Regions from separate parts of the Streptomyces sp. NPDC056479 genome, predicted to be linked through region 4. Evidence: riboswitches for the same ligand, from Rfam matches in the RefSeq annotation. Region 4 holds a riboswitch; each other region holds the start of a gene.
The links. Region 4 has a riboswitch for cyclic di-AMP ahead of ACFQ6S_RS23895 (transglycosylase family protein). Riboswitches for the same ligand answer to the same signal wherever they lie in the genome.
Positions count from the first base shown of each region.

Region 1 (5,431 bases), on a different contig from region 4:
ACCGGGCCGGTGTGCCCTACTGGCGGACCCGCGTCGCGCTCCAGGGGCTGGGGACCATGGGCGGAGCCACCGCGCGCTTCCTCACGCGCGCGGGGCTCACGGTCGTGGCCGTCGCCGACGTCAAGGGCACGATCGCCAACCCGGCGGGTCTCGACGTCGAGTCCCTGCTGGCGGCACGCGACGCCTACGGCACGATCGACCGCGCCGCGCTGCGCCGCGGTGACCGGGAACTGCCGGGCGACGCCTGGTTGTCGGCCGAGGCGGAGGTGCTGGTTCCGGCGGCCGTCTCGTACGCGATCGACGCCTCGAACCAGGGACGGGTCACCGCCCGCTGGATCGCCGAGGCGGCCAACATGCCCGTACGGCCCGACGCGGAGGAGCTGCTGGCCGCACGCGGCGTCACCGTGCTGCCGGACGTGGTGGTCAACTCGGCCACGAACGCCTGGTGGTGGTGGACGCTGTTCGGGGACATCGGTCCGGACGCGGACGAGGCGTTCGCCCACACCAGACGCTCGATGCGGGCGCTGACCGAGCTGACCCTGGCCCGCGCCGAGGCCGACGGGACGGCCCCCCGTACCGCCGCCCACGCCATCGCCGCGGACCGGCTGCCGGAGATCACCGAGCGGTTCGGCTGGCACCGATGACGGTGGCCGCGCAGGGCCTCGCCCGACTGCGGCCGAAGAGCGGCTCGTGACGAGGCTTTAGGGTGACGGCGTGGCAAGAGTGCGGTTGAGCGTGGCGGAGCGGCGGGAGGAACTGCTGCGCGCCGCCGTGGAGCAGATAGAGGCGCGGGGCGTGGCGGCGGTCAGGATCGCCGACGTGGCCTCGGCGCTCGGTGTGAGCAACGCGCTGGTGCTCTATCACTTCGCCACGAAGGAGAAGCTGGTCGCGGCCGCGTTCACCCATGCGGCAGAAGACGACCTGGCCCATCTGCGCCGGCTGCTCGGCCGCCGCACCACGGCGCTACGACGACTGCGGGCCGCCGTGCGCTGGTACGCGCCCACCGGCCAGGCCAAGGGCTGGCGACTGTGGATCGAGGGCTGGGCGGTGGCGCTGCGCGAGCCCGCGCTCCAGGAGGTCACCCGGGACCTGGACCGGCAGTGGAAGGCGGCCATCACCGAGGTCATCGCCGAGGGTGTGGCCGCGGACGAGTTCGGGTGCCCGGACCCCACCGGCGCGGCCCTGCGTCTCACCGCCCTGCTCGACGGACTGGCCGTACAGCTGACGTCGTACCCGGGCGCCGTCTCACGCGCGCGTGCCCTGGAGTGGGTGGATGAGGCGCTGGCGCGGGAACTGGGGCTGGAACGGGCGGCGTTGACGGCGTCCAGACGGTGAGGAGCGCGGGCGCCGAGTTCGTTCCGGCAGACATGCCTGCGGGCCGTACCGATCAGTGATCGGCACGGCCCGCAGGCACCTGTGGCTCGGGAACCGCTCTCAAGCCACCGACTGGATACGCATCTTGATGTCGTCCGGGGACATGGCGCCCTTGGCCGTCACATGGTCCCCCGACGACTCGCCGCGCAGCCGCCGCCCGATCCACGGCACCAGGTACTCGCGCGCCCAGTGGACGTCGTCCCGGCGAACCTCGAGGGTGCCGCGGGGCGGGAGCGGCGGCCAGGGCTGGTCCGGGTCGGCGGGGATCTCCAGGCCGAGGACCTGACCCGCGCGAAGCGCCACGCGTGTGTGGCCCTCGGGGGACAGGTGGAGCCGGTCGCCGTCCCAGGCCCGGCGGTCCTGAACCGTCTTCAGGGACCACAGGTCGAGCACCGGACAGCCGTACCGGTCGGCGATGGCCCGCACATGACCGTTGTACGTGGCGATCTTGCCGCGCAGATGCTTCAGCACGGGCACGCCACGGGTGTCGAAGCCGGTCGTCACCATGACGGTGCCGACGGCGGAGGTGAGCCGGGCGATCGCCCGCTCGAAACGCTCGGCCACCTCGTCGGGGTCGGTGCCGGGCCGGATGATGTCGTTGCCGCCCGCGCAGAACGAGACCAGGTCCGGGGCCAGTTCTACGGCCTGGGGAAGCTGGTCCTCGACGATCTGGTCGAGCAGTTTGCCGCGCACGGCGAGGTTGGTGTAATCGAAGTCGCCCTCGGGGCGCCGGTCCGCGAGCAGGACCGCGAACCGGTCCGCCCAGCCGACGAACGCCCCGCCGGGGCCGGGGTCGCCGACGCCCTCGGTGAAGCTGTCCCCCACCGCGACGTACGACCCGATCACTGATCTGCTGTCACTCTTCGAATCGTCTGCCACATCGGGACATGATTCACCTTCGAATGTGACCTACGCGACCGTAGGAAGGGATTGACGTGCGGTGAGATAAGCCACTCCCCAAGTGTTGGCCAAACCTGGAATAACCCTCTGAGTAGGGGTGTTGAGAGCGCGATTACCGCCATTGAACTCCGGGCACAGCCACCGGATCATGGGCACATATCGTGGACACACCGAAGGCCGGACCCGGGGATCGAGGTCCGGCCTTCGGTTGCGTGTCAGGCAGGTGGCTTTCGCGCGGGCGGCCGTCAGCCGATGGCGACGCCCTTGGAGCCGAGGTAGGCGACCGGGTCCACGTCCGAGCCGTAGTCCGGGGTGGTGCGGATCTCGAAGTGCAGGTGCGGGCCGGTCACGTTGCCGGTCGCGCCGGAGAGGCCGATCTGCTGGCCCGCGGTCACGGTCTGGCCGGCCGAGACGCCGAGCGAGGACAGGTGGGCGTACTGCGCGTAGTAGCCGTCCGCGAGCTGGATGACGACCTGGTTGCCGTACGCGCCACCCCAGCCGGCGGAGACGACGGTGCCCGCGCCGACCGCCTTGAGCGGGGTGCCGGTCGCGGCGGCGAAGTCGACACCGGTGTGGTAACCGCTGGACCACATGCTGCCCGCCACCTTGTAGCCGGTGCCGAGGGAGGCGCCGGAGAGCGGGGCGGAGAAGCCGTTGGCGGTGCTCGTGGTCTCGGCGGCCGTGGTCGCCTTCGCGGCGGACTTCGAGGCGCTCGCGTCGTTCGAGGACGACTTGGGCGAGGACTTCGAGGACGGCTTCGTGGAGGAAGACGGGGCGGAGGACGAGGACTTGGGGGTGCTCGTCGCGGCCTTCTTGCCGCCGATCGTGAGCTTCAGACCGGGGTGGATCAGCGACGGGTCGTCACCGACGGCCGCGCGGTTGTCGGCGTAGAGCCGCTTCCAGCCGCCGCTGACATTCTCCTCGTTGGCGATCTTAGAAAGGTAATCGCCCACCTTCACCGAATAGGTCCGCACGCCGGCCTTCTTCTCGGCGACCTTCTTCTCCGCCTTCTGCCCGGCGACCGGAAGGGACTGAACGGCCTTTTCCGAAACGGACTGCGAGGGAGCGGCGTGGGCGCCGGTGGCCCCCATGAGCGGGAGAGCGAGAGCGGCGCCGCCGGTTCCGGCGACGGCTATGGAGCGGGTGAAGCGCAGGGACTTCGGGCGGCGATGCTTACCCTTCGCGGGCATGGCGAATTCCTCTCCGGCGCCTGCGAGGTGAGCTGTCGGGTGCGGGCTGGAGATGCCCGGTCGCATCGGGACGCGACTTGACCCCAAGCCGTTCCGGAGACCGGAACAGGCGGTTGTACCTGTGGGTCCCCCGCTCCTGCCGTGGACGGGTGAGTTAGCGCGGGATCCGGTCGGCGGCAGGATTAGGCGTCCGTCCGGATTGGTGGCGAACGTAAGCGAGGAAGACGCATGGGAACAAGTGAGGGGTTCCGTCCGAATGCGTTCCTGTTGATCCCTTGTGGGAATTACCGGTCACCCTGAGTGAATTTTCGGGATCCCGTTCGACTCAAAGCCCCTTGAAAAGCATGTGAATTACGTGGACATGACGGGCGACGCACGGTCACGAATATGACGCTCCTCACGTGACACTGCTCCACCTTCCTTCATTCCAGAGCGAGTTGGAATGAAGGCAACAATTCGGACAGAACACCTAGATGCGACGGAGGCGAATAACCGTCGCATCCAGATCGCCACACAGGCGGGCGTTAAGCCCGTGATGTACCAGTACGGCACCTCGGTGAATTTCGCCCGTTTCAAGGCATTCATACGCACTTGTCGGGTCGAGGCCGCGCAGCCGCAGGGCCGGCAGGGGCTCACCGAAGCTCTGAGCCTGGAGCCAGGCGAGGACGACGGTCTCGTCCCCGAGCACGTACTGCACCGCGCTCAGCCCTCCGCGCGGGGGGCGCAGCCGGTAGAGGTCACCGCGCTGCACCAGGGGACGGATCTCCTTGTAGAGCGTCACCCACTCCCGGGCCTCGGCGAGCTCCTCCTCGGTCCACCGCTCCAGGTCGCCGCCGACCCCGAGCACTCCCGCCATGGCACTGACGAAGCGGAAGCGCAGTGAGCTGGCACGGTGATTGAGCATGGTGGTAGGGCTGTCCGTGACCCAGGCCGCCATGACCCGGGCCGGGTGGATCTGGCTGAAGCCGTGCTGGATGGCGAGACGGTCCAGAGGGTCGGTGTTGTCCGAGGTCCACACCTGGTCGGTGCGGCCGAGCACGCCGAGGTCGATCCGTCCGCCGCCGCCCGAGCAGGACTCGAAGGCGACGCCGGGGTGAGCGGCGCGCAGCCGGTCCAGCAGACCGTACAGGGCACGCACATGGTCGACCCACAGGCGCTGCGGATACGGCTCACCGGGCCAGCCGGCGTCGGAGAAGCAGCGGTTGAAGTCCCACTTCACGTAGTCGATCGGGGCACTGGAGAGGAGCCCGTCGAGCTGTTCCCAGAGGTAGTTCTGGACATCGTCACGGGCGAGGTTCAGTACGAGCTGATTGCGGAATTCCGTACGCTTTCGTCCCGTTTGGTGCTGCACCCATTCAGGATGGGCGCGATACAGCTCGCTGTCCGGATTGACCATTTCCGGCTCGACCCAGATGCCGAACTGCATGCCGAGCGCGTGCACGTACTCGGCGAGCGGCTCGAGGCCGGACGGGAAGCGGTCGGGGTTGGGCGTCCAGTCGCCGAGCCCGGCGCGGTCGCTGGTGCGCGTGCCGAACCAGCCGTCGTCCACCACGAACAGCTCGACGCCGATGGCCGCGGCCCGCCGCGCGAGGAGGCTCTGCTGTTCCTCGGAGATGTCGAACTCGGTCGCCTCCCAGGAGTTGAACAGCACCGGCCGGTCCTGGTCGGCGTCGGGGATCACATACGCGCGCTGGTACGCGTGCCAGGCGCGGCTGGCCCCGCCGAAGCCGCCGTCGCTCCACAGGCCGGCGAAGACGGGCGTCGTGAAGGACTCCCCCGCCGCCAGCCGCAGCAGGCCCGAGTCGTCGTGCCCGGCGCCGCCGGTGATCTGCACGCGCGCGTCCGGAAGTTGGGCCACGGCGATGCGCCAGGACCCTGACCAGCCAAGAGCACAGCCGTAGACCTCGCCGCGCTCCTCCGTGGCGTCCGTGTCCAGCGCGACCCACGGCAGGTGCTGATGCCCGGTG
Region 1 covers NZ_JBHTRZ010000001.1:279,573-285,003, reverse strand. The annotation lists gene ACFQ6S_RS01210 (Glu/Leu/Phe/Val dehydrogenase dimerization domain-containing protein) at 1-644, shown strand, start outside; gene ACFQ6S_RS01205 (TetR/AcrR family transcriptional regulator) at 715-1,335, shown strand; gene ACFQ6S_RS01200 (SGNH/GDSL hydrolase family protein) at 1,435-2,220, opposite strand; gene ACFQ6S_RS01195 (peptidoglycan DD-metalloendopeptidase family protein) at 2,520-3,464, opposite strand; cyclic di-AMP (ydaO/yuaA leader) riboswitch at 3,469-3,626, opposite strand; gene ACFQ6S_RS01190 (alpha-galactosidase) at 3,934-5,431, opposite strand, start outside.
Region 1: it holds a riboswitch for cyclic di-AMP, as region 4 does, so the genes downstream of both, ACFQ6S_RS01195 (peptidoglycan DD-metalloendopeptidase family protein) here and ACFQ6S_RS23895 (transglycosylase family protein) in region 4, are expected to answer to the same signal.

Region 2 (5,431 bases), on a different contig from region 4:
CGGCAAGTCGGTGCACGAGTACGTCACTCTGGCCGGACTGGCGTACGCCGCCTTCGACTTCGCCGAGGACGAGGACGGCATCTGGTGGTTCCTGGAGTGCAACCAGAGCGGCCAGTTCGGCTTCGTCGAGCTGGAGACCGGGCAGCCCATCGCGGAGACGGTCGCCCTGTGGCTGGCGCAGCGCGGGGCGGAACGCCGCGGCGGGTGAGCCGGCCCGCACTACGTTGGGTCGGGCCAGGGACATACGGGCAACGGCGGGACGGGGAGGAAGACGCGATGACCACGCGGCGGACGATCGCTCCGGAGGAGATCGACACGCTGAATCTGGCCGATCCGCGGCTGCGCGCCGAGAGCGATCTGTCCGCCGTGTGGCACCACTTGAGGGAGCGTCGCCCCCTCCACAGCTGCCTCAGCACCCTGCCGCTCGCGCTGAAGGCCGCCTGAACTGCCCTGCGGCCTACGCGGCCAGTTCCTTGCGGATGCGGTCCAGCATGAACGCCGAGGATTCCTCGGCCCGTTCCTCCCAGGCGAAGACGCAGGCCGTGGCGACGCCGTCGACGTTCAGTTCGCGCAGCGTGCCGAAGAAGGCGTCCCAGTCGATCTCGCCCTGGCCGATGTCCAGGTGCTGGTGGATACGGGCAACGCACGACCACCCCGCCTCGAAGGAGACGGGGTGGTGATGGCCGGTCGACCGCTCAGGCGGGGCGTATCGCGCTGTGGATCGCCGCCTCGCCGGCGTAGTGGATCGACTCCTCGCGGATGATGGCCCCCGGCCCCGGGGCGTGGATCATCATGCCGTTCCCGGAGTAGATACCGACGTGCCCGGCATGGAAGAGCACCAGGTCACCGGGCTCCAGACGGGTCAGGGCGACCCCCTGGCCGGCGATCGCCTGCTCCTGAGCCGTGCGCGGGAGGCTGATGCCGGCGGCCTTCCAGGCTGCCTGGGTGAGGCCGGGGCCGTCGTATGCCTCCGGGCCGGTCGTGCCCGAGACGCAGGGCTTGCCGAGTTGGGCGCGGGCGAACTCCAGGGCGCGGATGGACCGGGTGTCCTGCGGCCCCGTCGAGGTGAGGGCGGGGTAGGCGCCGAGGGTCTGGTCCGTGACCGGGAGCGCGAGGACGTCGGCGATGGGGGCCGGCGCGGCCGCGGGCCAGGCCGTGGCGCCGGGCGGGACCGTGGTGAGGTCGGCGGCCGACTGCGCTTGCAGTGCCTGCCACTGTGCCTCGGGTGAGGGCTGGATCGGATCCGGCGTCGCGCTCCAGTTGTCAGCCGCGGGCAGGACCAGCGGCGCCGTGAGCGGATCGTTCTGCCGCGCGAGGTAGGTGGACAGCAACTGCCGGGCCCGGTCCAGCTTGCGCTGGTTCTGCTCCTTGGTCGTCCGCAGTGCGGAGCGCTGCTGCGGCTCGGCCGCCGGTGCGGTGTCCCAGGCCGTGTCCGGGGCGTTTCCGGCCGGGAGAGCGAGGACGGGCGGGATGACCTGGGTGGCCTGAAGGTCCGCTCCCGGTGCCGGCGGGGCGGGCGGCAGGGCGGCGATCGGGCCGGCGGTGAGCTCCGCGAGGGGAGCCGCGCCGATGGCCCGAGCGGACGTCGACTCGGCGGCCGGCCCGGCCGTGAGTTCCAGCGCCGGGCGGCCGGAGGAGTCCCGCGCCCGGTCGGGGCCGTCCAGCTCGCGCGGAGGCCGCTGCGGGGCGGGCCGGTCCGGCGTCCGGTCGCTCGGCAGCACCGCCGGCACGGTCGGACCCAGCTTTGCGCGTGCGACGTCGAACCACTGCCGGGTGACGCTGTCGAGTGCGGGGTCGCCGCCCCTGCTCTCGCCGGCCCGGGGCGCTGCGGCGGGCGAGGATCCGAAGTCCGCCGGCCGGGCGGCGCGCTTGCGCGGTCCCGTCGACGCCGCGCGGGTGGCGTTGAAGGTCCCCGAGTCGGTCTCGGCCCGGTCGTAGAGCGAGCTGATGCGTCGGCCGACCTCTTCACGGCTGGGCGTCTCGTCCGCCGCCGAGGGGGTGGCGCCCGCCGTCTGGCCGAGCAGGGCCACCGACGTGAGGGCCGCTGACGCGAGTGCGGAGTTGCGCATGCCGGGGAGGCTGAGAGCCCCCGGCCGCGCGGTGCCTTCCGGCGCCATGGGCGACGTACTCCTTCCTGATCCGCCTACCGAGTTAGCGGTGGGGGTACCCCCAGGCCGTTCAGGCTCTGGGGGAGGGTTCGGGCGGTTGTTCCGGAAGGTGTGCCCTACGGCCTGTGCCCCGAGGGGCAGTTGGCCGATTCACCCCAAGTTCGGTTGGGTCCCCGGCTCCAGTGAACCCTGCGGGCGCACCGGACTCGGCGGAAGCCGCGCGTCCCGGCGGGGTTCGCCGGAGATCGTCGTGCGGTCTGAGCCGTAACCTAGCCAACTTGTGCGCCTCCCGTGAAGGTTGAGGCGTTAAATGTCCGATACGTTTCTGTGACCTTCGACGCTTGCGCGGAGCGGGAGCCCGATTTACTGCGCGGTGCGTCTACGTCGCCACGCTTCGTAGTGATCCAGGACCGTTTCCTCGATCGGGCGGTAGGTGATGCCCAGTTCGCTCACACTGCGGCTGTTGTCCACCCGGAACCGGATGCCAAGGTGTTTGCGGATGTAATCCTGGCTCAGTCCGAAGGCCGGACCCAGGACGCGCACCGGCCAGTGCGGGAGCGCGGTGCGCGGGAGGCGGAGATCGCGGGGGTATCGGGTCCGCAGGATGCGGGACATCTCGTGGAACGACGTCATGGTCTCGGACGCCACGATGTAACGGCCCTTCGCGTCCGGGTTCTCGGCCGCCGCGATGTGCGCGTCGGCCACCTCCCGCACGTCCGCCGTGGTGAAGCTGAAGTCCGGTGCGCCGTAGAAGAAGTAGCCGTTGAACAGCTCCTGGAGCAGGAACAGACTGCCCGACTCCGAGGTGGGCGTGAGGGACGGACCCAGGATCAGGCCGGGGTTGACCGACACCATGCGCCAACGCCCCTGCGCGGCCTCCGCGTCCCACGCGGCGCGTTCGGCGACCGTCTTCGCGTAGTGGTACGGATTGTTCTCCACCGTGCTGGTGGTGTTGAAGTACCGCTCCGACAGCACCCCGTCGTCCATCTCCAGGACGTCCGCGTAGTCGCCGAAGATCGCGCCCACGGTCGAGGTCAGGACGAGCCTGTCCACCGTGGGCGTCCGCTCGATGGCCGCCAGCACATTGCGCGTGCCGAGCAGGGCCGGGTCGACCATGTCCCGGCGCCCGTCCTTGATCTTCTCCGGCATACGGAACGGCGACGCCACATGGAACACGGTCCGGCACGCCGTCATCGCCTCGTCGAAGGAACCCTCGGCCAGCAGGTCCGCCTCGAACAGCGACAGTTGCCCGGGGTGCGCCTCCTGCATCTCCCGCAGCGGCCGCACTTTGGCCGTGGCCGCCGAGCTCCGTACGGTGGCGTGCACCCGATGACCGCGCTCCAGCAGCCGCTTCACCAGATGACTGCCGACGAACCCGCTGCCACCGGTTACCAACACGGCCGTCGACCCGTCTGCGCCCACCCTCACTCCTTCGCCCGCGCGGAAGCCGGTCGATCACGGTAGCGGCGTTGCCCGTGCGGGGCCATGGCTGCGATGGAGCCCGATCGCTCGGGACGCCAAGGTCCTCGCCGCGGCCGGCGTCCGGCACCGCGTCGAGGTCACCAGCGCGGCAGTCGCAGTTCGTACTCCGGGTGGATCCGCCGCATGTAGCCGGTGTCGTCACGGGAGCGCACCCCCGAGTCGACGTACAGCCGGTGCAGCCGGTCGAGGGCGTCGTGGTCGAGGTCCACCCCCAGGCCGGGTCCGGTGGGGACCTCGACCGCCCCGTCGCGCAGCTCCAGGACGCCGGGGACGATCACGTCGTCGGCCGAGTTCCACGGGTAGTGCGTGTCGCAGGAGTGGTCGAGGCCGGGAATGGCCGACGCCACATGGGTCAGGGCCGCGAGGCTGATGCCCAGGTGCGAGTTGGAGTGCATCGACAGGGCGATGCCGAACGCCTCGCAGACGGCGGCCAGTTCACGGGTGCGGCGCAGTCCGCCCCAGTAGTGGTGGTCGGTCAGCAGGACTTGGATCGCGTTCTGCTCGATCGCCGGCTTCAGATGCTCCCAGGCGATCACACACATGTTGGTGGCAAGAGGGAGCGGCGCGTCGTTCGCGACCTCGGCCATGCCGGGGATGGTCGCGGTCGGGTCCTCCAGGTACTCCAGTACGCCGTCCAGCTCGCGTGCCACGTACCGCGAAGTCTCCACCGTCCAGGCCGTGTTGGGGTCCAGGCGCAACGGCAGGCCGGGGAAGGCCTCCGCCAGCGCCCTGATCGCCGCGATCGCCTCGTCCGGCGGGAAGACGCCGCCCTTGAGCTTGAACGAACGGAAGCCGTACCGCTGTTGCATCAGCCGGGCCTGCTCGACGATCCCGGCGGGATCGAGCGCCTCACCCCAGTCGTCGCCGACCGCCGGGCGGCCGTCGAGGGCGGGGTGTTGCGCCCACTTGTAGAAGAGGTACGCGGCGAAGGGCACCGAGTCCCGGACCCTGCCGCCGAGCAGATCGCTGACCGGACGGCCGAGCAGCCTGCCCTGGGCGTCGAGGCAGGCGACCTCCACCGCCGAGGTGGTCCAGCCGCGTTCGTGGGAACTGGGCACGGTGGGCAGCAGCGCTGCGTCGACCGCGGCCGTCACGGCCGTCGTGTCGAAGACGTCCATGCCGACGACCACCTTCGCGGCCGCCCGCAGTCGCTCCAGACGGGCGGCGCCGCCCGGGGATTCGCCGAGGCCCACCGTGCCGTCCTCCAGGACGAGTTGGAGGATGACGCGCAGGGCGAGGGGCTCGTGGACGCCGTTGGAGTTGAGCAGGGGCGGGTCGCGGAAGGCGATCGGGGTGACGATCAGCTCGCGGATCCGGGTGCCGTCGGTGCTGCTCATGCGCGGACCGCCTCCAGGCCGTGGTTCATGTGCATGTACGTGAACTCACTTCACGCACCTAGATGATCAATCAAGCTATGAATCGCTCCCGTCGTATGTCAAGACATGGTTGCCGGATCTCGCCGGACCTCTGACGGAGGCTCTCCGTGGGGCGGTTTCGGGTCACCCCGGGAAAACCAGCCACCGAGGGTTGTGTGCGACTCGAGGAGGTCGCACGTACGTACGACCAGTCGAACGTCGGGTGTGCGGGCGCTCCCTACGGGGCTGGGCCCGTCCGGCGTCCCGTGACGGCACCCGGTGTGCAGAACCTGTGAACCACCTGGCCGGGGCGCGCAGGCACGATGTGCGGATGCCGGGAGGGCGCCTTCACCAAACCCCCTCGCGGGGTGGCCTGAAGGCGCCTTGCTCGGTCAACTTCGAACGCACCAAGGTGGATTGAGCACTTGAGCATCAGGAGTCACAAGCGCGTTGCTTGGCCCGGACGGCCGACAAGTCCGGGGTACC
Region 2 covers NZ_JBHTRZ010000011.1:44,521-49,951, reverse strand. The annotation lists gene tgmB (ATP-grasp ribosomal peptide maturase) at 1-208, shown strand, start outside; gene ACFQ6S_RS35985 (hypothetical protein) at 277-444, shown strand; partial or broken gene ACFQ6S_RS35980 (TIM barrel protein) at 458-640, opposite strand; gene ACFQ6S_RS35975 (NlpC/P60 family protein) at 696-2,117, opposite strand; cyclic di-AMP (ydaO/yuaA leader) riboswitch at 2,126-2,330, opposite strand; gene ACFQ6S_RS35970 (NAD-dependent epimerase/dehydratase family protein) at 2,472-3,530, opposite strand; gene ACFQ6S_RS35965 (glucarate dehydratase family protein) at 3,668-4,927, opposite strand.
Region 2: it holds a riboswitch for cyclic di-AMP, as region 4 does, so the genes downstream of both, ACFQ6S_RS35975 (NlpC/P60 family protein) here and ACFQ6S_RS23895 (transglycosylase family protein) in region 4, are expected to answer to the same signal.

Region 3 (5,431 bases), on a different contig from region 4:
CGGCGTCGGTGAACACCTTGATCATCTTGGTGTTGGCGGGCAGCACCTCGGCGGCGAACCGGCGGATGTCCCGCTCGCGCGCGACCGCGCCGATGTGTTCGAGCAGGGCGGAGGCGACGCCGCGCCCCTGGTGGGCGTCCTGGACGAGGAAGGCGACCTCGGCCTCGTCGGCGGGCGCGGACGCGGGCATTCCGTCGGCGCCGATCCGGTCGTAGCGTACGGTGGCGATGAACTCGCCGCCCACCGTGGCCGCGAGTCCCACCCGGTCCACAAAGTCGTGGTGCGTGAAGCGGTGGACGTCCTTGGCGGACAGTCGCGGGTAGGGCGCGAAGAAGCGGTAGTACTTCGACTCGTCCGACACCTGCTCGTAGAAGCTGACCAGGCGCTCGGCGTCATCAACGGTGATGGGGCGGATGCGCGCGGTGCCGCCGTCGCGCAGCACCACGTCGGCTTCCCAGTGGGCGGGGTACTCGTGCCTGTCCGAGGCGCTCTGCATGGGGCCCAGAGTACGGCTCGCGTACGACAACGGCGCGAGGCAGTCTGTGGAGGACGAACGTCGGGTCGAGGCCGCGACCCGAAGGTCACCGAAGGGCGGGACGTCCGTCCCGTTCCGGCATGCTTCACGGGTGTGGGAAACTGGTCTAGACAACCCTGAGAACCGAAGGGCAGCATCACATGGCTGAGCGCCGCGTCAACGTCGGCTGGGCCGAGGGCCTTCATGCCCGCCCCGCCTCCATCTTCGTCCGAGCCGCCACGGCCACAGGCGTCCCGGTGACGATCGCCAAGGCTGACGGCAACCCCGTCAACGCGGCCTCCATGCTGGCCGTTCTGGGCCTGGGCGCCCAGGGCGGCGAGGAGATCGTCCTCGCCTCCGACGCCGAGGGCGCGGACGCGGCCCTCGAGCGACTGGCGAAGCTGGTCGCCGAGGGTCTCGAGGAACTGCCCGAGACGGTCTGAGCCGCCTCGATTGTCGTTCGCGCGGCTCGTCGCTTCTAAGACGTCACCGCGCACACCTGAAGGGCTCGCTCGAATTATCGGGCGAGCCCTTCGCATTTCCCGATCACGGGCAGCATAAATAATCCCCGCCCATTTCTTTCCCTCTTTGTATACGGCGCCTGTGTTAATGCCGCAGGCTCGGCATGTTTACGGGATGTTGCGAATTCCTCACACGCTCCGCGCGCTCGCCGCCGGAGCCGAACCGCAGGCGGTGCGAGGACAGCGACCGTTCGATATGCAGCGCCGTGACCGCGCGGGCGCGTTCGCCGTCGCCGCGCGCCACCGCGTCCACGATCGCGCCGTGCTCGGTCCAGGACTCGACGGGGTTGACGGGTGCCTCCACGGCGTACATCCAGGCGACCTTGTGGCGTAGTTGGGTCAGCACCGAGGACAGGCCGGGGCTGCCGGAGGACTGGGCCAGCGTCTCGTGGAACCAGCTGCCCAGGGAGCGCAGATCCTCGCTGTTTCCGCGCCTGGCCCGCTCCTGCCCCAGCCTTACCAGGCCGCGCAGGACCTTCAGATGGGCCTCGGTGCGCCGCTGGGCGGCCCGGGAGGCGCCGAGCGGTTCCAGGAGGGTGCGCATCTCCAGCAGGTCGGCGGCCTCCTGCTCGGTCGGTTCGGCGACGCACGCGCCCGCGTGCCGCCGGGTCACCACGAAGCCCTCCGCCTCCAGGGTGCGCAGGGCCTCCCGGACGGGGACGCGGGAGACGCCGTAACGGCGGGCGAGGACTTCCTCGGTGAGTCGGCCGCCACGCTCGTAGACACCGGCCACGATGTCGTCCCGGATCGCCGTGCACACCGAATGCGCCGGAATACGCATGACCGACCTCCGCTTAATCCCCGTGAAACGTCGACGAATGACGTGTTCGCAGTGACTCTATTGCAACCGGCCAGAATTTCCGACGGAGGGCCGGAATCCATGGATATTTTTTGGTCAGCGGATCAGGGTCGGAAACGCCGAAAGCCCCGGCTCGGGAGCCGGGGCTTCGGGGAGGTGCGCCGGTGGCGTCAGATGTTCACGCCGTGCGAGCGCAGGTAGGAGACGGGGTCGATGTCGGAGCCGTACTCCTGCGTCGTGCGGGCCTCGAAGTGCAGGTGCGGCCCGGTGACGTTGCCGGTGGCGCCCGACAGGCCGATCTGCTGGCCGGGCGTGACGGTCTGGCCGACCGAGACGCCGATGGACGACAGGTGGCCGTACTGGGTGTACGTGCCGTCGTTCATCTTGATCACGATGTTGTTGCCGTACGCCCCACCCCAGCCGGCCTCGACGACCTTGCCGGAGGCGACCGCGTGGACGGTGGTGCCGCTGGCGGCGTGGAAGTCGATGCCGGTGTGGCTGCCGGAGGACCAGACGGCTCCGCCGGCCTTGTAGCCGGTGGAGACGTACGAGCCCGCGATCGGGGCGACGTAGGACAGCAGGCGCTTGCGCTCGGCCTCGCGAGCGGCGCGCTCCTTGGCCTCCCGCTCCTTCTTGGCCTTCTCGGCCGCCTTCAGACGCGCGGCCTCCTCGGCGGCCTTCTTCGCGGCGGCGGCCTCCTTGGCGGCCCGCTCCTGGGCGGCGGCCTGGGCGTCGAGCTGGTCGGCGATCGAGTTCTCGACGGTGATGGCGGGTATGAGGCCGGTCTGCTCCGCGGCGGGTTCGGCGGCGAGCGCCGGAGCGGCCAGGGTGCCTATGACACCGGTGGCGGTGAGCGCGGCGACGCCGGCAGCGCGGGCGGTGGTGCGCTCGAACCGGCTGGGCCGGCGGTGCTTCCCGGTGGGGCGGTTCTTCCCGGTGGCGCAGGTGAACGCCATGTAGTGGCTGGTCCTTTCCTTCCTTCTCGCCTACCGGGTTAGCTGACGGGTTCGGAGCAGGAAGGTCTCCTACGGACCCCCTCGCACAGGCGCGGGCGTCCGATTCACCCCAGGGACTTCGATGGGTCCCCGGCTCCCCTGGCTCGCGCCGTACGGGGACTCGGCGATGGCTGTCCGGTGCCGCGGCTGCGGCGCACTGCCTGACGGACAGCCCGGAAGACGCTAAACGGGGCATCTTTCAATCCCCAAACGGATCAGGGCTTTTGTAGCGCATCCCACAGGCCAGACAGGCAACCTCTCCTCAATTCGGGCATAAAGGGGCCCTGGTGACTCTTGCGTCACCAGGGCCCCTCAGCGCGCGTGGCGCCGTCTCGCGTCTACTCGGCCGCCACGACGGTGACTTCGCCGATGCCGAGGGCCTCGACGGGCTCCCGGATCTCGGCCGCGTCGCCGACGAGGATCGTCACCAGACGGTCCACCGGGAAGGCGCTCACGGCCGCGGCAGTGGCCTCGACGGTGCCGGTCGCGGCGAGCTGCTGGTACAGCGTGGCCTGGTAGTCGTCGGGCAGGTGCTGCTCGACCTGGTCCGCCAGCGTGTTCGCCACGGAGGCCGCGGTCTCGTACTTCAGCGGCGCCACCCCGACGAGGTTCTGCACGGCGAAGTCCCGCTCGGCGTCGGTCAGCCCCTCGGCGGCGACACCGCGCAGGACCTTCCAGAGGTCGTCCAGCGCGGGGCCGGTGTTCGGGGTGTCGACGGAGCCGCTGATGGCGAGCATCGCCGCGCCCGTGCCGTCCGGGGCGGAGCGCAGGACCTGCCCGAACGCGCGCACGCCGTAGGTGTAGCCCTTCTCCTCGCGCAGGACCTTGTCCAGGCGGGAGGTGAGGGTGCCGCCGAGGCAGTACGTGCCGAGCACCTGCGCGGGCCACACGCGGTCGTGCCGGTCGGAGCCGACACGGCCGATCAGCAGCTGCGTCTGGACCGCGCCGGGGCGGTCGACGATGACGACGCGCCCGGTGTCGTCCGCGGTCACCGGCGGGACGGGCCGCGGCTCGGCCGGGGAGCCGGTCCAGGCACCCAGGGTGTCGCCGAGCAGCGCGTCGAGGTCGACATCGGTGAGGTCGCCGACGACCACGACGGTGGAGGTCACGGGGCGTACATGCCGCTCGTAGAAGGCGCGTACGCCCGCGGAGTCGATGCCGGCGACGGTGTCCTCGGTGCCCTGGCGCGGGCGGGACATGCGCGAGGTCGCCGGGAACAGCTCCTTGGAGAGCTCCTTGGCGGCTCGGCGCGAGGGGTTGGCCAGCTCGTGCGGGATCTCGTCGAGCCGGTTGCGCACCAGGCGCTCGACCTCGGCGTCGTCGAACGCGGGCGCCCTGAGCGCGTCGGCGAGCAGGCCGAGCGCCTTGGCCAGACGGGAGACCGGCACTTCGAGGCTGACCCGGACGCCGGAGTGGTCGGCGTAGGCGTCGAGCGTGGCACCGCAGCGCTCCAGCTCGGCGGCGAACTCCTCTGCGGTGTGCTTGTCGGTGCCCTCGGACAGGGCGCGCGCCATGATCGTGGCGATGCCGTCGACGCCCTTGGGCTCGGCGTCCAGGGGCGTGTCCAGGAGCACCTCGACGGCGATGACCTGCTGGCCGGGGCGGTGACAGCGCAGGACCGTCAGGCCGTTGTCCAGCTTGCCGCGCTCGGGCGCCGGGAACGCCCAGGGCCGGGCCTGGCCGGCCTGGGGCTGCGGGTGGAACTCCATGCTGGCGAGCTCGGTCACTGGGCCGACTCCTCGTTCTCGTCGGTGGTGGCGGCGTCCAGTTCCTCGTCCTCGGCGGCGACCGGCTCGTACACCAGCACCGCGCGGTTGTCGGGACGCAGCCGTGCCTTGGCGACCGCCTGGACCTCCTCGGCGGTGACGTCGAGGACGCGCTTGACCGCGGTGAACGCCAGCTGCGGGTCGCCGAACAGGACGGCGTACCGGCACAGTTCGTCGGCGCGGCCCGCGACCGTGCCGAGCCGGTCCAGCCACTCGCGCTCCAGCTGGGCCTGGGCGCGCTCCATCTCCTCGGCGGTGGGGCCCTCCTGCGCGAAGCGGGCGAGCTCCTCGTCGACGGCCGACTCGATGACGGGGACCTCGACATCGCCGGAGGTCTTCACGTCCAGCCAGCCCAGGGAGGGCGCACCGGCCAGGCGCAGCAGGCCGAAGCCGGCCGCCACGGCCGTACGGTCGCGGCGCACGAGCCGGTTGTAGAGGCGGGAGGACTCGCCGCCGCCGAGCACGGTCAGCGCCAGGTCGGCCGCGTCGCACTCGCGCGTGCCGTCCGTCGGGAGGCGGTAGGCGGCCATCATCGCGCGCGCCGGGACGTTCTCCTCGACGACCTCGCGCAGCTGCTCGCCGATGACCTCGGGCAGCGAGCCGTCGCGCGGGGCGGGCTTGCCGTCGTGCGACGGGATGGTGCCGAAGTACTTCTCGACCCAGGCGAGCGTCTGCTCGGGGTCGATGTCGCCGACGATGGACAGCACGGCGTTGTTGGGCGCGTAGTAGGTGCGGAAGAACGCGCGGGCGTCCTCCAGGCTGGCCGCGTCCAGGTCGGCCATCGAGCCGATCGGTGTGTGGTGGTACGGGTGTCCGTCGGGGTACGACAGCGCGGT
Region 3 covers NZ_JBHTRZ010000003.1:1,030,202-1,035,632, forward strand. The annotation lists gene ACFQ6S_RS16080 (GNAT family N-acetyltransferase) at 1-496, opposite strand, end outside; gene ACFQ6S_RS16085 (HPr family phosphocarrier protein) at 676-957, shown strand; gene ACFQ6S_RS16090 (GntR family transcriptional regulator) at 1,121-1,816, opposite strand; gene ACFQ6S_RS16095 (M23 family metallopeptidase) at 2,005-2,790, opposite strand; cyclic di-AMP (ydaO/yuaA leader) riboswitch at 2,804-2,966, opposite strand; gene ACFQ6S_RS16100 (M16 family metallopeptidase) at 3,168-4,556, opposite strand; gene ACFQ6S_RS16105 (M16 family metallopeptidase) at 4,553-5,431, opposite strand, start outside.
Region 3: it holds a riboswitch for cyclic di-AMP, as region 4 does, so the genes downstream of both, ACFQ6S_RS16095 (M23 family metallopeptidase) here and ACFQ6S_RS23895 (transglycosylase family protein) in region 4, are expected to answer to the same signal.

Region 4 (5,431 bases):
GCGGAGCGCTCCTTGCCCTCGAAGAGGTACTTGCCGTCCTTGTAGAACTCGGAGGCGGCGACGTCGAGCGCGAGGGCGATCTGCTCGCCGGGGGCGTAACCGGCTTCCTTGATGGCCTCGAGGATGAGGTCGAGGGCCTCGCGGTTGGAGCCGAGGTTCGGGGCGAAGCCGCCCTCGTCGCCGAGGCCGGTGGACAGGCCGCGGCTCTTCAGCACCTTCTTGAGGGTGTGGTAGACCTCGGTGCCCCAGCGCAGGGCCTCGGAGAAGGACTCCGCGCCGATCGGGGCGATCATGAACTCCTGGATGTCGACGTTGGAGTCCGCGTGGGATCCACCGTTGAGGATGTTCATCATCGGGACGGGGAGCAGGTGCGCGTTCGGGCCACCGAGGTAGCGGAACAGCGGGAGGTCGGAGGCCTCGGAGGCGGCGTGCGCGACGGCGAGCGAGACGCCGAGGATGGCGTTGGCGCCGAGCGAGCCCTTGTTGTCGGTGGCGTCCAGGTCGAACATCGCCTGGTCGATCAGGCGCTGCTCGGTGGCGTCGTAGCCGACCAGCTCCGGGCCGATCTGCTCGATGACGGCGAGGACGGCCTTCTCGACGCCCTTGCCCTGGTAGCGGTTGGGGTCACCGTCGCGGAGCTCGATGGCCTCGAAGGCGCCCGTGGAGGCGCCGGACGGGACGGCGGCACGACCCGTGCTGCCGTCGTCGAGGCCGACCTCGACCTCGACCGTGGGGTTGCCTCGGGAGTCCAGGATTTCCCGGGCTACGACGACGTCGATGGACGGCACGAGCATCTCCTTCTTCGGATGTGACGCGGGTACGCAGACCGCGGTGGGTACTGCGAGACGAGCCTAACCGGCTCCGGGCGTTCGGCCAGCGGTCGACCGCCCCGTGGACAGAACCGAGAGTAAATTGTTTCCGAACGGAACAAAAACGATCCGCGCTCGGCCCCGTGTCCGGACCCGCGCTCGGACCCGCGCTCGGACCCGCACAAGAAAGAGCCCCGCCCCGGTGCGTACGGGGGAAAACGCACCGAGGCGGGGAGTTCGTGGGGACGGGGGTGGCCCTCACGACGCCTTCACTATGAGGTCCACGGATGTGAAGGCGCTGTGGTTCAGCTGTCGGCCGCGTAGTACCGCGGGCCGCCGGATGTCGCGGCCCGCCGCGCCGGCTTACTTCAGGTGCAGCTGCTGACCCGGGTAGATCAGGTTCGCGTCCTCGACGATGTCCTTGTTCAGCTTGAAGAGGTTCTCCCAGCCGCCCTTGACGTTCTTCTTCTCGGCGATCGAGCTGAGGGTGTCGCCCTTGACGACCTTGTACTCGCCGTCACCCTTCTTGACCTTCTTGCCGGTCGGGGTGGTGACGGTCTTGGTGCTCTTCTTGGCGGCCGGGCGGTCGGCGGAGCGGGAGGCCGACTGCTGCTCGGAGGAGCGGGTGGTGGTCTCGCTGCTCTGCGAGGAACCACTGGCGGAGGAGCCGTTGTAGGCGGCGCTCGACAGGCCGGTGCCGCAGTTCGGCCAGGCACCCTTGCCCTGGCCCGCGAGGACCTTCTCGCCTATCTCGATCTGCTGGGCCTTGGTGGCCTGGTCGGCGGTGGAGGCGTACTGGGTACCGCCGTACGCGGCCCAGGTGGAGGCGGAGAACTGCAGACCGCCGTAGTAGCCGTTGCCGGTGTTGATCGACCAGTTGCCGCCGGCCTCGCACTGGGCGACGGCGTCCCACTCGGAGGCGGTGGCGGCCGAGGCGCTGCCGGCGGCCATCAGCGGGGCGGCGACGGCGGCGGCACCGGTGACGCCGACGACGGCGATGGCGCGAGCGGCCTTGGACGGACGACGGTGCTTGCCCTTGCTGGAAAACAGCATGGTTGGATCCCCTCACCGACGCCTACGAGGTGAGCTGTCGGGTTCGGGCCGGTTGAGTTGCCCGGCCGCGCACGTTCGCCTCTCGGCTCCCGCTGCGCGACTTCACCCCGAGCCGGTTCCGGCCGTGCGGCCCCGAAGGACCTCAACTGCCGGACCCGGCGCAAACCTTGGGTCCCCCGCTCCTGCCTACGGCGCTTGACGCGACGACTGTTCCCGTACGGCCGCCGGCAGGATTCGGCGTGACGGCTGTCGGGGCTCGCACTGGTGGCGAGCGGTCATGACCGTAGACACGCGAATCGGGGAATTACAAAGACGATCAGGGCTTCTGAGATCTATCTCTCACTGCTTTCAAAACGGACATTACATGGCGAAACGTGACGCGAACTGCCGCTGTTTTTCGCCCTGTTCGACCATTATTCGGCAGGGACGTCCAGGGTCTGACCGGCGAAGATGTGGTTCGCGTCGGCGCCGATGGCCTTCTTGTTCGCGTCATACAGCGCGCGCCACCCGCCCTCGAGCTCAAGGGAGTCGGCGATGGAGGCGAGAGTGTCGCCGGGGCGGACGCTGTACGAGGCGTGGCGACCGGAGGACTTGACGGCGCCCTCGACGGCGGCGCTCTCGTCGGCGCTGGGGCCGCGATGACGCCCGGAGCCGGCCGCCGCGTCGTCGATCGACCCGGTGTCGACAAGGCTCCAGGAGCCCGCATCCTGCTCAGAGTTGTCCTGATTGTCGCTCTTGGGGGTCTCTATGGGAGAGCTGTCCGGCGACTGTGAGGCTTCCGAGTCGGGTGACGCATCGGACTTCGCAGACTTGTCGGCCGAAGCGGACGATGAGGGCGAAGACGAGGAATTATCGGGCGATTCGGACGAAGCGTCGGATGAGTCGCTCGGCGAGTTCGAGGCATCGCCGGACGAGGCCGACGCGCCGGAGGACTCGGAATCACTCGATGAATCAGATGAACCCGACGAGCTGGACGAGCTGGACGACTTGGGCGAATCGAGCAATCCGGAGGATCCGGACACCTCGGAGGGCGAGTCCTCCGCCACCCCGGTGTCGAGGTCGACCGAGCCGGACGCCTTGGTGAGCCCGTTGAGCACCGCACAGGTGCCCCAGGGGCTGGTCCCCCGGTCCGCCAGGACGTCCTGCGCCACGGCGATCTGCTGCGAGCGGCTGGCCAGGTCGGGGGTGGAGGCGTAGTCGAGGCCGCCGAACTTCTCCCAGTCGTCCTGGGTCAACTGGAGTCCGCCGTACCGCCCGTTGCCGGTGTCGGCGCTCCAGGAGCCGCCGCTCTCGCACTCGGCGACCTTGTCCCACACATTGCCGTCGGCCGCGCTGGCGCCCGAGGCACCGAGGAGCGGGATGGCGATGGCGGAACCGGTCACCCCGGCCGCGACGAGAAGAGCCGGAGCCTGACGAGGGCGACGGTGACGACCGTTCCCGGAGAGCATGCGGGCGCCTTTCACGAGACAGCAGTGACTGTGGCGCGTGAAACCTGGGCGCCTTGTTGATCCGTGAACGTATAGGCAGACGATCACTTGTCACAAGTTAATGCCGCGTAGATCACGTGAAGATCACAGACTTGAGCGCATGTCACGTTCGCGAGGGCGGACAGACTCACCCAAGCGGGGTGAACTCCACCGGAAGAGTGCGCAGTCCGCGCATGATCAGTCCGCCGCGCCATCTCAACTCCCCCGGATCCGCCGCGAGTCGGAGGTCCGGGAGGCGGGTGAGGAGCGTGCCGAGGGCGGTCTGGCCCTCCAGACGGGCGAGCGGGGCGCCGAGGCAGTAGTGGATGCCGTGGCCGTAACCGAGGTGCTGGTTGTCACGGCGGCCCAGGTCCAGGACGTCCGGGTGGCCGAACCGCGCCGGGTCGCGGTCGGCGGCGGCCAGGACGACGAGGACGGCGTCGCCGGCCGCGATCTGCTGCCCGCCGATGGTGAGCGGCTCGGTGGCGAACCGCCAGGTGGCGAGCTCGACGGGGCCGTCGTAGCGCAGGAGTTCCTCGACGCCGGTCTCGAGGAGGGCGGTGTCGTGGGCGGCCAGGGAGGACTGGAGACGGGCGCGCTGCTCGGGGTGGGTGAGCAGGGCGTAGGTGCCGTTGCCGATGAGATTGACGGTTGTCTCGAAACCGGCGAACAGCAGGATGAAGGCCATGGCCGCGGCCTCGTTCTCGGTGAGGTGCTCACCGTGGTCGGAGGCGCGGATCAGGCCCGAGATGAGGTCCTCCCCGGGGTCGGGGGTGGCGGGGAGTGCCTCGCGCTTGCGGTGGATGAGGTCGGCCAGATACCCGCGCATCTTCTTCACCGACCGCGCGACCCCGCCCCTCGGGCCGCCCTGGTGCCGGATCATCATGCCCGCCCAGTCCCGGAAGTCGTCCTGGTCCTCGCGGGGGACGCCGAGCAGGTCGCAGATGGCGTAGATGGGGAGCGGGAAGGCGAACTCATGGATCAGGTCGGCACTCCCTTTCCGCGCGAACTGGTCGATGAGGTGGTCCGTGAGCTCCTGCACCCGGGGGGCGAACTCGGCGACCCTGCGGGGCGTGAAGGCCTTGGAGACGAGCCGGCGGAGCCTGGTGTGGTCCGGCGGGTCGATGTTGAGCAGATGCGTCATCAGCTCGGCCTTGCGTTCCCCCGGGATACCGGTCTTGCCCTTGGCGTGCGCGGGCTCGTCATGGTGAGCCGGGTTCTTGGAGAGCCGGGGGTCGGCGAGGGTCTGCTTGGCGTCGGCGTACCGGGTGACCAGCCAGGCCTCCACCCCGCTGGGCAGCCGGGTCCGGTGCACGGGGGCGTGCTCACGGAGCCAGGCGTACGCGGGGTAGGGGTCGGTGGCGAACTCCCAGGTGAAGAGCTCGGGGGCCGCGGGGGTGGGGGTCGGGGGGTGGGGCTGGTTGGTCACTCCTTGACGGTAGCTGGCGGGTTGGGGGATTTGCCGAGGGGGCGGGAAGCGGGGGCCGTCTGGGGGGAGTGCGAAGGCGAGGGGGCCGGGAAACGAGGGTTCTGCTGAGGGCGCGGGGAAGCGGGGAGTCCGGCGAGGGCGGGGGACGCTACTGGGCGCCGAGGCCTTCAACGGCTCGCACCGCGTCCCGGTAGGCGCGTGCCGCCACCCGCAGGGCCGCCTCCGGGTCCACCCCGGCCGCCTCCGCTCTGACCGCCATCGCCAGCAGCTCGTACCCGAGGCCCTCGCCCGTCGGCAGCGGCACCTCAAGGCCCGCCGTCCGCACCCGGGACGCCAGCTTCGCCGCGAGGGCGAGTCCCGGCTGGCCGAGGGGGATGCCCTCCGTCACCGACTCGCGCTGCTTCTCCACCGCCTTGGTGCGCAGCCAGTGCTCCTTGACCTCCTCGGGGGTCGTCGCCGTCTCGTCGCCGAAGACATGGGGGTGGCGGTGGATGAGCTTGGTGACGATGCCGCCGGCCACGTCGTCGATGGAGAAGGGGGCCTCCGGGTCCTCCTCCGCTATACGGGCGTGGAAGACGACCTGGAGGAGGACATCGCCCAGTTCCTCGCGGAGTTCGTCGCGGTCGCCGTCCTCGATCGCCTCGACGAGTTCGTAGGCCTCCTCGATGCCGTAC
Region 4 covers NZ_JBHTRZ010000006.1:101,655-107,085, forward strand. The annotation lists gene eno (phosphopyruvate hydratase) at 1-794, opposite strand, end outside; gene ACFQ6S_RS23895 (transglycosylase family protein) at 1,173-1,862, opposite strand; cyclic di-AMP (ydaO/yuaA leader) riboswitch at 1,867-2,066, opposite strand; gene ACFQ6S_RS23900 (transglycosylase family protein) at 2,276-3,310, opposite strand; gene ACFQ6S_RS23905 (cytochrome P450) at 3,477-4,757, opposite strand; gene ACFQ6S_RS23910 (nucleoside triphosphate pyrophosphohydrolase) at 4,906-5,431, opposite strand, start outside.